Regions from separate parts of the Maribacter sp. BPC-D8 genome, predicted to be linked through region 2. Evidence: riboswitches for the same ligand, from Rfam matches in the RefSeq annotation. Region 2 holds a riboswitch; the other holds the start of a gene.
The links. Region 2 has a riboswitch for S-adenosylmethionine ahead of QSV08_RS20465 (homocysteine S-methyltransferase family protein). Riboswitches for the same ligand answer to the same signal wherever they lie in the genome.
Positions count from the first base shown of each region.

Region 1: it holds a riboswitch for S-adenosylmethionine, as region 2 does, so the genes downstream of both, QSV08_RS05005 (Na+/H+ antiporter NhaC family protein) here and QSV08_RS20465 (homocysteine S-methyltransferase family protein) in region 2, are expected to answer to the same signal.

Region 1 covers NZ_CP128187.1:1,110,716-1,115,094, forward strand. Annotated here, with positions in the region: gene QSV08_RS04995 (response regulator) at 56-433, shown strand; gene QSV08_RS05000 (SPOR domain-containing protein) at 576-1,337, shown strand; SAM-I-IV-variant riboswitch at 1,593-1,689, shown strand; gene QSV08_RS05005 (Na+/H+ antiporter NhaC family protein) at 1,742-3,043, shown strand; gene QSV08_RS05010 (hypothetical protein) at 3,362-4,222, shown strand.
Region 2 covers NZ_CP128187.1:4,704,622-4,709,000, reverse strand. Annotated here, with positions in the region: gene metH (methionine synthase) at 1-490, opposite strand, end outside; gene QSV08_RS20465 (homocysteine S-methyltransferase family protein) at 501-1,502, opposite strand; SAM riboswitch class I at 1,620-1,733, opposite strand; gene QSV08_RS20460 (NAD(P)/FAD-dependent oxidoreductase) at 1,892-2,953, opposite strand; gene cobA (uroporphyrinogen-III C-methyltransferase) at 3,035-3,868, opposite strand; gene QSV08_RS20450 (nitrite reductase) at 3,870-4,379, opposite strand, start outside.

The DNA of each region.
Region 1 (4,379 bases), 1.2 Mb from region 2:
TCTCATAATGAGACAATGGGGTACATTTCGCCTCTCAAACCTCAAACTCAGATTAATGAAACTCGAATTAGTAATTGTAGATGACTCCCATCTTTGGTTGTCACTAGCAGAAAAGCTTGCCAAAACTCATCCATTAGTACGTAGTGTACTCACCTTTGAAGATTCTTATGATGCTTGGGTACATATACAAATTGCGAAACCACAAGTTGTAATGTCAGATATTGAAATGCCAGGTATGAACGGACTCTCTTTTCTAGAAATGTTTGCAGATCGTTTGCCATTTATATCAAGTTCTACCAAACAAGAATTTGAAGTTGTTGCCAGAGAACTTGGCTGTGTTGATTTTGTAAGTAAGCCATTTACAAAAAGTGAACTGCATAGGGCTTTAGATTTAGTTTATTATAAGATTTATGGAAAGAAAGTAAGTGCATAATACTACATTATAACTCAGTAATAATTTAAAAGAAACTTAACCCCAAACATCTTAAGATATGGGTAAATTATATACATAAACATCAGATTGGTTATATTTACTTTTTAGGTAAATAATTGTACTTCATAACAAACACATAACCATGACCCCCGATAAAGATATTTTTAGTAGCCGAGAAGGCAGATGGGATTTTGTAATCGCAATAGTCGTAATCGCAATATTCTCTGCATTCATTTACATGTATATGTTTAATAAAGAGGAAGATAGTTCAGTATCTACCACAGATGTTGATACTGTAGATGAAGCACCACTACCCGATTCTTATCATTCTGAAGGTCGCGAATACGTATACTCTAATTCAGATGTTTATGAACCTATAACTATACCGGTAAAAGATGCATACGACCATAATAAAAGTACAGCAGTTGTAATTTCTGATACTACACTTACTGTTTCTGATTTTGAAGAAGAAATAAATGTTGACTTAGAGGAAGAGATCACAACTGAAGTTCAAAGTATATCTAAAGGTGCATCCGACGAAAGCACATCCGAAGAAATTATAGCAGACATAGAAAATCCTGTTATTGAAAAAAAGGAAACTAAAACTCCAGTAGCCAAGAAAGTCGAGCAGCTACCGGAAACTACCAAAACGGCACCAGTAGCTACTACGAATTCTTCTTTAAATTGTATTGCGATGGTAGGTGTTTTTAAAGACCCTAATAATAAAAATACAATAATAGAAAAGCTTAAAACATTGGGCTATACCCATGATGAAGGCGCATATCCAAAAGGTCTAATCTATGTTGGGGTTCCTGTTGACTGTGGTAATGAAGCCAAAAGAAAGCAACTTATACTAGAATTAAACGAAGCATTCGGTATTGATTCTTGGGTTAAAAAACGTTAGGTTATCTCGTCTATTTTAAGGCAAATCATAATCTAAATTAGAATAAATACTCAAAGCACCAATAACAATATCATTTGGTTTCTAATAGTAAATATGTCATTAATTGATAGCGAGCAACAATTGCTCCTAAATCTTCAAATACGTATTAATTATTTATGCGTAATTAGAGGGTAAATCTTTAAAAGTTTATTTACAGAAATTAACTTTTTTTAAGATTTAGCAGAAAGATTTATAGACTACATTTGCCGCCTTAAAAATTATTATCAAGAATCTCAAAAAAGGAGATAGCAACCTGCAATAACAAGCAAGGTGCTAAATAGATAAGCCATTAATTGGAACAAATGTTAACACATGATTCTTCTAATTTATAGCTATTTCCTTTTTTTGAAAATGAAGAAAGAGAAATGGAAAGTACTAAAAAGATTATCCCAAAATTTTCAGCTTTAATACCCTTGTTCGTATTTGTATTTACGTTTTTAGGCGTAGGTATATATCAAAACGATTTCTATGCACTGCCCGCTCCTATAGCAGTAATTGTGGGTATAATTGTGGCATTTATTTTATTTAGACAAACTATTTCAGCTAAAATCGATACGCTGTTAAGAGGTTGTGGCGATGATAAGATATTGACCATGTGCCTTATTTATTTGTTAGCAGGTGCTTTTGCTGCTATTACAAACGAAACGGGCAGTGTCAATGCTATTGTAAACCTTGGTTTAGATGTTATAGCAATTCAATATATATACGTTGGCATCTTTATTATTGCAGGGTTTTTATCGGTATCTACTGGCACTTCAGTTGGTGCTATTGTTGCATTAGCGCCTATTGTAATAGGCTTTGCAGATGAAAGCAGTGCAGACCTTGCAATTTTATGTGGTGCCTTGTTGGGTGGTAGTATGTTTGGCGATAATTTATCTGTTATCTCAGATACTACAATTGCTGCAACTCAGTCTTTGGGATGTAAAATGAGCGATAAATTTAAACAGAACATCAAAATAGCGGTTCCCGCAGCTTTATTCACCATAGCTATTTTAGTATTTCAGGGATTAGGATTGGAGTCCGACGTTGCTGAAACCACAGTTTACAATTATTCCATTATAAAAATAATGCCATATGTATTGGTTATTATTCTTTCGATAGTGGGAGTTAATGTGTTTGTAACCTTGTTGTTAGGTACAATTGCGGCAGGTATATTAGGAATTGCTTACGGAGATTTCACATTAATAGAATCTACTAAAATCGCTTATACCGGTTTCACCAATATGACCGAAATATTTCTGTTGTCACTATTGACAGGTGGTTTAGCTGCTTTGGTTGAGAGAAATGGAGGCATCGAATTTATATTGGTCAATATTAAAAAACTCATTAAAAATAAGAAGTCTGCACAGTTTGGTATTGCCACATTGGTAAGTACTATTAATATGGCCATAGCAAATAATACGGTGTCCATTATTATTGCCGGACCAATTGCTAAAACAATCAATGACGAGTATCATTTAGATAATAAAAAGACAGCGTCGATCTTAGATATTTTTGCCTGCATTTTTCAAGGCTTACTCCCTTACGGAGCACAAGTTTTAATGATTTTAAGCTTTTCAAGAGGTAAAATCGATTATCTAGATTTGGTGAGTAATACGTGGTATTTACTGCTTTTGTTTATTTATACTTTACTGTTTATTGGGCTAAAGTCCCAAAAAAATGATTGATGTTAAACAAAAAACGAATTTATAATTCCCAATAAATTGCAATTAAGTTTGCTTTATGGGTCTTGTATTGCTTAATTAACAATACACAGGGCAAAATCAAGCATAAATTTCAAACAGAGTGTTAAAGAATACCCATAGATATAAGAATTTTCCTTAAAAAAGTAACTTTGATAGACTAATTAAAGAAGCACACTCAAAATCTTATTATAATTCATGTAATTATCATGCAAAGTTTTGGTAGTCAAGGCTTAAGAATTTTGAGTTTTACTTTAGCAAATAGTATTTTTTAATCAATTATCAAATTTTAAATTATTTATTATGAAACACTTAATCGCTGTATGTGCAGCTGTTTTATTTAGCACGATATCTTACGGACAATTGCAGGTTTCTGCAAGTTCAGGATTGGCAATTGGTAGTGCAACCATGAAATTAGGAGAACGCGTTAATGCTTCTAACACCGAGAACTCATATGGTAGTTATGGAGAAGGTATCAATTTTCAAATTAGAGGTACTTACTTCTTTGACGATTCTTTTGGTGCAGATTTAAGTATAGGATATTTAAAAGGAACAGATCAAGATGTGTCGATAGTTAATTTACCAAGTACAGAAGTTAATGCCGTAGCAAGAGCACGTGCTTTTGGTGCTTCAGCATCTGTAGTATATAAGTTTACTAATAATATCTACGGTCGTTTTGGGGCGTTATTGAAATTAGGCGGAAAAACTGAGGGAGTTATCTATCAGAAATCTGTTTTCTCTGAAGCTGAGGCACAAGGCTTGGGCTTACCGAACGGTTCGTATTCTGAAACAAATTATAAGGAAGATTTTCACGGACATTTTCCTTTAGGTTTCGTAGGTGCATTTGGGTATAAGTATGACTTAGATTCTAATTTCAGTCTTTTTGCTGAAGTAGAATATTACGGAATCAGTTTAAAGCGTAAAGATTCTGAAATAGCTGAGTTTAATACAGATGTTAAACTACCTGATGGTACAGTTGCGGTTAGCGGATTATATACTATTGATAATTTACCAGAGGGTATAAACAAGACTACAACCTATGTAGATGAATTATCGAATACAAATACAGATACTTCTAGAGAGTTATCTCAAAAAGTACCTTATTCTTCTTTCGGTATTAACTTTGGTATTACGTACAAATTTGCACGTTCTATAAAAGAATAAATGTAAAGGTTTAGTCCTTTTACTAGTAAAGAAAAATCCCTATGAAACTTTTGGTTTTATAGGGATTTTTTAACTCTAGAAGTAAAGGTTTTAAACAAGCTGCTAAAGAATTGAAGGTATTTAAAACCTAACTGTAAGATTGAAAATGAGCGACCTA
Region 2 (4,379 bases):
AATTATCAGCCTGCCCAACCTCATCGAACGCCATAACAATTACGGCTGCTCCGTAACGTTTTATCAGTTTCGCGTGATGCAAAAATTGCTCCTCACCTTCTTTTAAACTGATGGAGTTTACCACACACTTACCCTGAACTACTTGCAGACCCGCCTCAATAATTTCCCATTTAGAGCTATCTATCATAATAGGAACTCTTGAAATATCTGGTTCGGCAATAACTAAGTTCAAAAACTTGACCATAGCCTGCTTACCATCAATCAACCCATCATCCATGTTGATGTCGATAACCTGAGCTCCGTTCTCCACTTGCTCTCTTGCGACTGCCAATGCCTCTTCAAACTTCTCTTCCTTTACAAGACGTAGAAACTTTTTTGAACCAGCAACGTTTGTCCGTTCACCAACGTTTATGAAGTTGGTCTCTGGGGTGACAATCAATGGTTCTAAACCACTAAGCTTTAGGAATCGTTGTTCGTTGTTCGTACTCATAATTCTTATTCTATTGGAAAACCGTCAACTTTCTAGGTTCATATTGAGCTACTACCTCAGCTATCGCCGAAATATGCTCCGGAGTGGTTCCACAACAACCGCCTACAATATTTACTAGTCCTTTTTCTGCGTATTCTTTTATTTGCTCTGCCATTTGATCGGGAGTCTCATCGTATTCTCCAAAGGCATTTGGTAATCCTGCATTTGGGTGTGCAGAAACCGCATGTTCACTTTTAGTTGATAATACCTCTAAATGTGGTACTAATTGACTAGCACCTAATGCACAATTAAACCCGACCGATAAAATCGGAATATGAGAAATAGATATTAGAAATGCTTCTGCTGTTTGGCCAGATAATGTTCTACCTGACGCATCTGTAATTGTACCACTCACCATTATGGGAACATCTATATTTCGTTCTTCTTTCACTTCTTCAATAGCAAACAAAGCTGCTTTTGCATTCAACGTATCGAAAATAGTTTCTACCAACAATAAATCTGACCCACCATCTAACAAGGCTTCTACTTGTTGTTTATACGCAATACGTAACTCATCAAAAGAAACTGCTCTATACCCTGGGTCATTTACATCGGGAGACATACTTGCCGTTTTGTTCGTGGGACCGATACTGCCAGCTACAAAGCGTGGCTTATTTGGTTCTTTCTTTGTGAATTCATCTGCTACCATTTTAGCAATGCGTGCAGATTCATAGTTCAACTCGTACACCAAGTCTTCCATATAATAATCTGCCATGGCAATTGTCGTACCTGAGAATGTATTGGTCTCTACGATATCGGCACCTGCGGCGAAATATTTACGGTGGACCTCAGCAATTGCCTCAGGCTGTGTTAACGATAACAAGTCATTATTACCTTGTAATGGGTGTTCCCAATCTTTAAAACGTTCTCCCCTAAAATCTTCCTCAGTAAATTTATGGCGTTGTAGCATCGTACCCATGGCACCATCTAATATGAGAATTCGCTCTTTTAAAATTTCTTTTATATCCTTCATTTTACGTTGTAAAAGATTCTACATCCAATAAAAAACTAATTCGAAATCAAGTAAGGAAAGTTAGGCTAGATGCCTTTTCTTAAGTTATCTGTCTTTGGTAATGCTATTTAGAATAACACATTCTGCACAAGTAAGCAGAATAAAGATAGAATGTAGCACCTTCTTTTCCATAATAGGAAAGGGTTGCCAAGGTTTCAATGGGTCTAGTCCCTCCACCTTTCTTGATAACGTTTCAATATATTTATGAACTAATTGCAAAGTAACGGCACAGTATGCTCTAATCCAAAACTTCAATCGGTTATTTAGTTCACGAAATTCTAAGAAAATGTCATAAAAAAACCTCTGAATCATTAAAGAATCAGAGGTTTCTACCATAATACTTAAACATTTTAGGCTATACTTTGCACTACTTCTTTCTTAGCTTCCTTCTTAGAACCATCAAATCCTTCGACTCCGCCTACGGTAGTATACTTCATTACATATCGTTTACCCGGATTGATTTGTTGGTATGCAAACTGACACATTACCGCCGCTTCATGGAAACCAGATAAAATCAATTTCAATTTACCTTCGTATGTATTTACATCACCAATAGCATATACTCCTGGTATGTTTGTTTGGTAATCTTTTGCGTTATTTACCTTAATCGCATTCTTATGAATATCTAATCCCCAGTCACCAATAGGACCTAATTTAGGTGATAACCCGAACAACGGAATAAAATTATCAACTTCTAAATAGGTGTCTTCTTTTTCTTTATCTGTGTGCTTAATAACAACAGCCTCAAGTTGATCTTTACCGTGTAATTCTTTAACCTCAGCTTTTGTAATCAATTTGATTTTACCCAGCTTAGCTAACTCAGCAGCTTTTTCGACAGAATCTAAAGCTCCTCTAAATTCATCTCTTCTATGAACCAAAGTTACCTCTGAAGCTACATCGGTTAAGAATATAGCCCAGTCTAAGGCAGAATCTCCACCACCAGAAATCACTACTTTTTTGTCGCGATACACTTCTGGATCCTTAATCATATAAGCAACACCAGTATCCTCAAAATTTACAATGTTTTCAATAGGTGGTTTTCTTGGTTCAAAAGAACCTAGACCACCTGCTATAACTACAACTGGTGCATTATGCTGTGTTCCTTTATTTGTTGTCACCACGAATGAACCATCTTCTAACTTATCTAAAGTCTCTGCTCTTTCACCCAGAGTAAACCCTGGCTCGAAAGGTTTGATTTGTTCCATTAAATTATCTACCAAAGTACCCGCCAAAATTTCTGGGAATGCTGGTATATCGTAAATGGGTTTCTTAGGATATATCTCTGAACACTGTCCGCCTGGCTGTGGTAATGCATCTATTAAATGCGTTTTTAATTTTAACAATCCTGCTTCAAACACCGTAAATAATCCGGTTGGTCCCGCTCCTATGATGAGCATATCTGTTTTAATCATAATTTTCTTTTTAGTAAAAAGTAATTAGTAATCACTTTTCAACTTCTTTTAATTTCACTTCAACTATGTACTTTGTACTTTTTATACTTCGCTCAAACTAGCATTCTCTTGTGAATACTGATTTTTCGCTGCTACTAGTGCTTCGCGATGCTTTACTACTTCACCAATTATAATAATTGCAGGGTTAGAAAGGTTTTCCTTCTCCACCACATCTACTATACTCTCAATCGTTGCAATCCCAACTTTTTCATTCTTTCGTGTACCGTTTTGAATTATAGCGATGGGCATCTCTGATTTACCTTCACCTTTAAACAGTTCTACTATTTGTGGGAGTTTTGACATTCCCATTAATATCACCACTGTTGCACTACTTTTTGCAGCTAAGGCAACATCGGCAGATAACTTATGCTCTTTGGTAGTTCCTGTAATTACCCAAAAACTTTCTGACGAACCTCTTTTGGTAACTGGTATGTTTTGATATGCCGGCACACTTAAACTTGATGAAATACCTGGCACCATGGCAACTTCTAATCCGTGAGAAGCAGCATACTCCATTTCTTCTGAACCACGACCGAATACAAACGGATCTCCGCCTTTTAATCGTACTACATGTCCCGAAGATTTTGCTCTGCTAACAATTAGTTCATTTATTTGCTCTTGCTGATAGGCATAACATCCTTTACGCTTACCTACAAAAATCAGTTCTGCATTTTTTGCATAATCAAGTAACTCTTCGTTTACCAAAGCATCATATAAAACCACATCGGCGTTTTCTAATACCTTAATAGCTTTTAGAGTGATTAGCTCTATATCACCAGGTCCTGCACCGACAACAGTTAACCTCCCTTTATTTTGCGAGGGAGTATTAACTATTGAATTGATTGTTTTTTGATTGGATAGATTATTGGTATACATGTTATGCTTCTGCTAATTCTTGTTCTCTAAATTTTGCTACTGTCTCTAAAAACACCTTAGCATCTTTTATATATGAGGCTGCAAATTCTTTTGTAGGCTCATTCTGATTCAGTTGAAGTACCAGTTTCTCGAATCCGCCTGCAACAGCAATTCTTCCATCGGCGACAAACTTCTCATCAAAATCTTTAATGATACTTACATGTGTATTCACTTTTGTATTCTCTGATGTCAACATCGCTTTCGCTGAATTTACCATTGAAGAATATGCGTGATAGATACTTGCAGACCACTTTTCAGCATCGAACATATCTTGTGCATTCTGTATTTTCTCTTCACTTTCAAAAAGAAGCGTTGCTATTAAATCAATAACTACACCTGCACATTCACCAACACCAATTGCTTTTTCATAGCGTTCTGTATTTCCCCAGTCGATAAAATCTTCCGCCGTTAAATCATCTACAGATGATAGTGGTGTTAGAAAATCATAGAAATACATTTGCCCTTTTTCTGC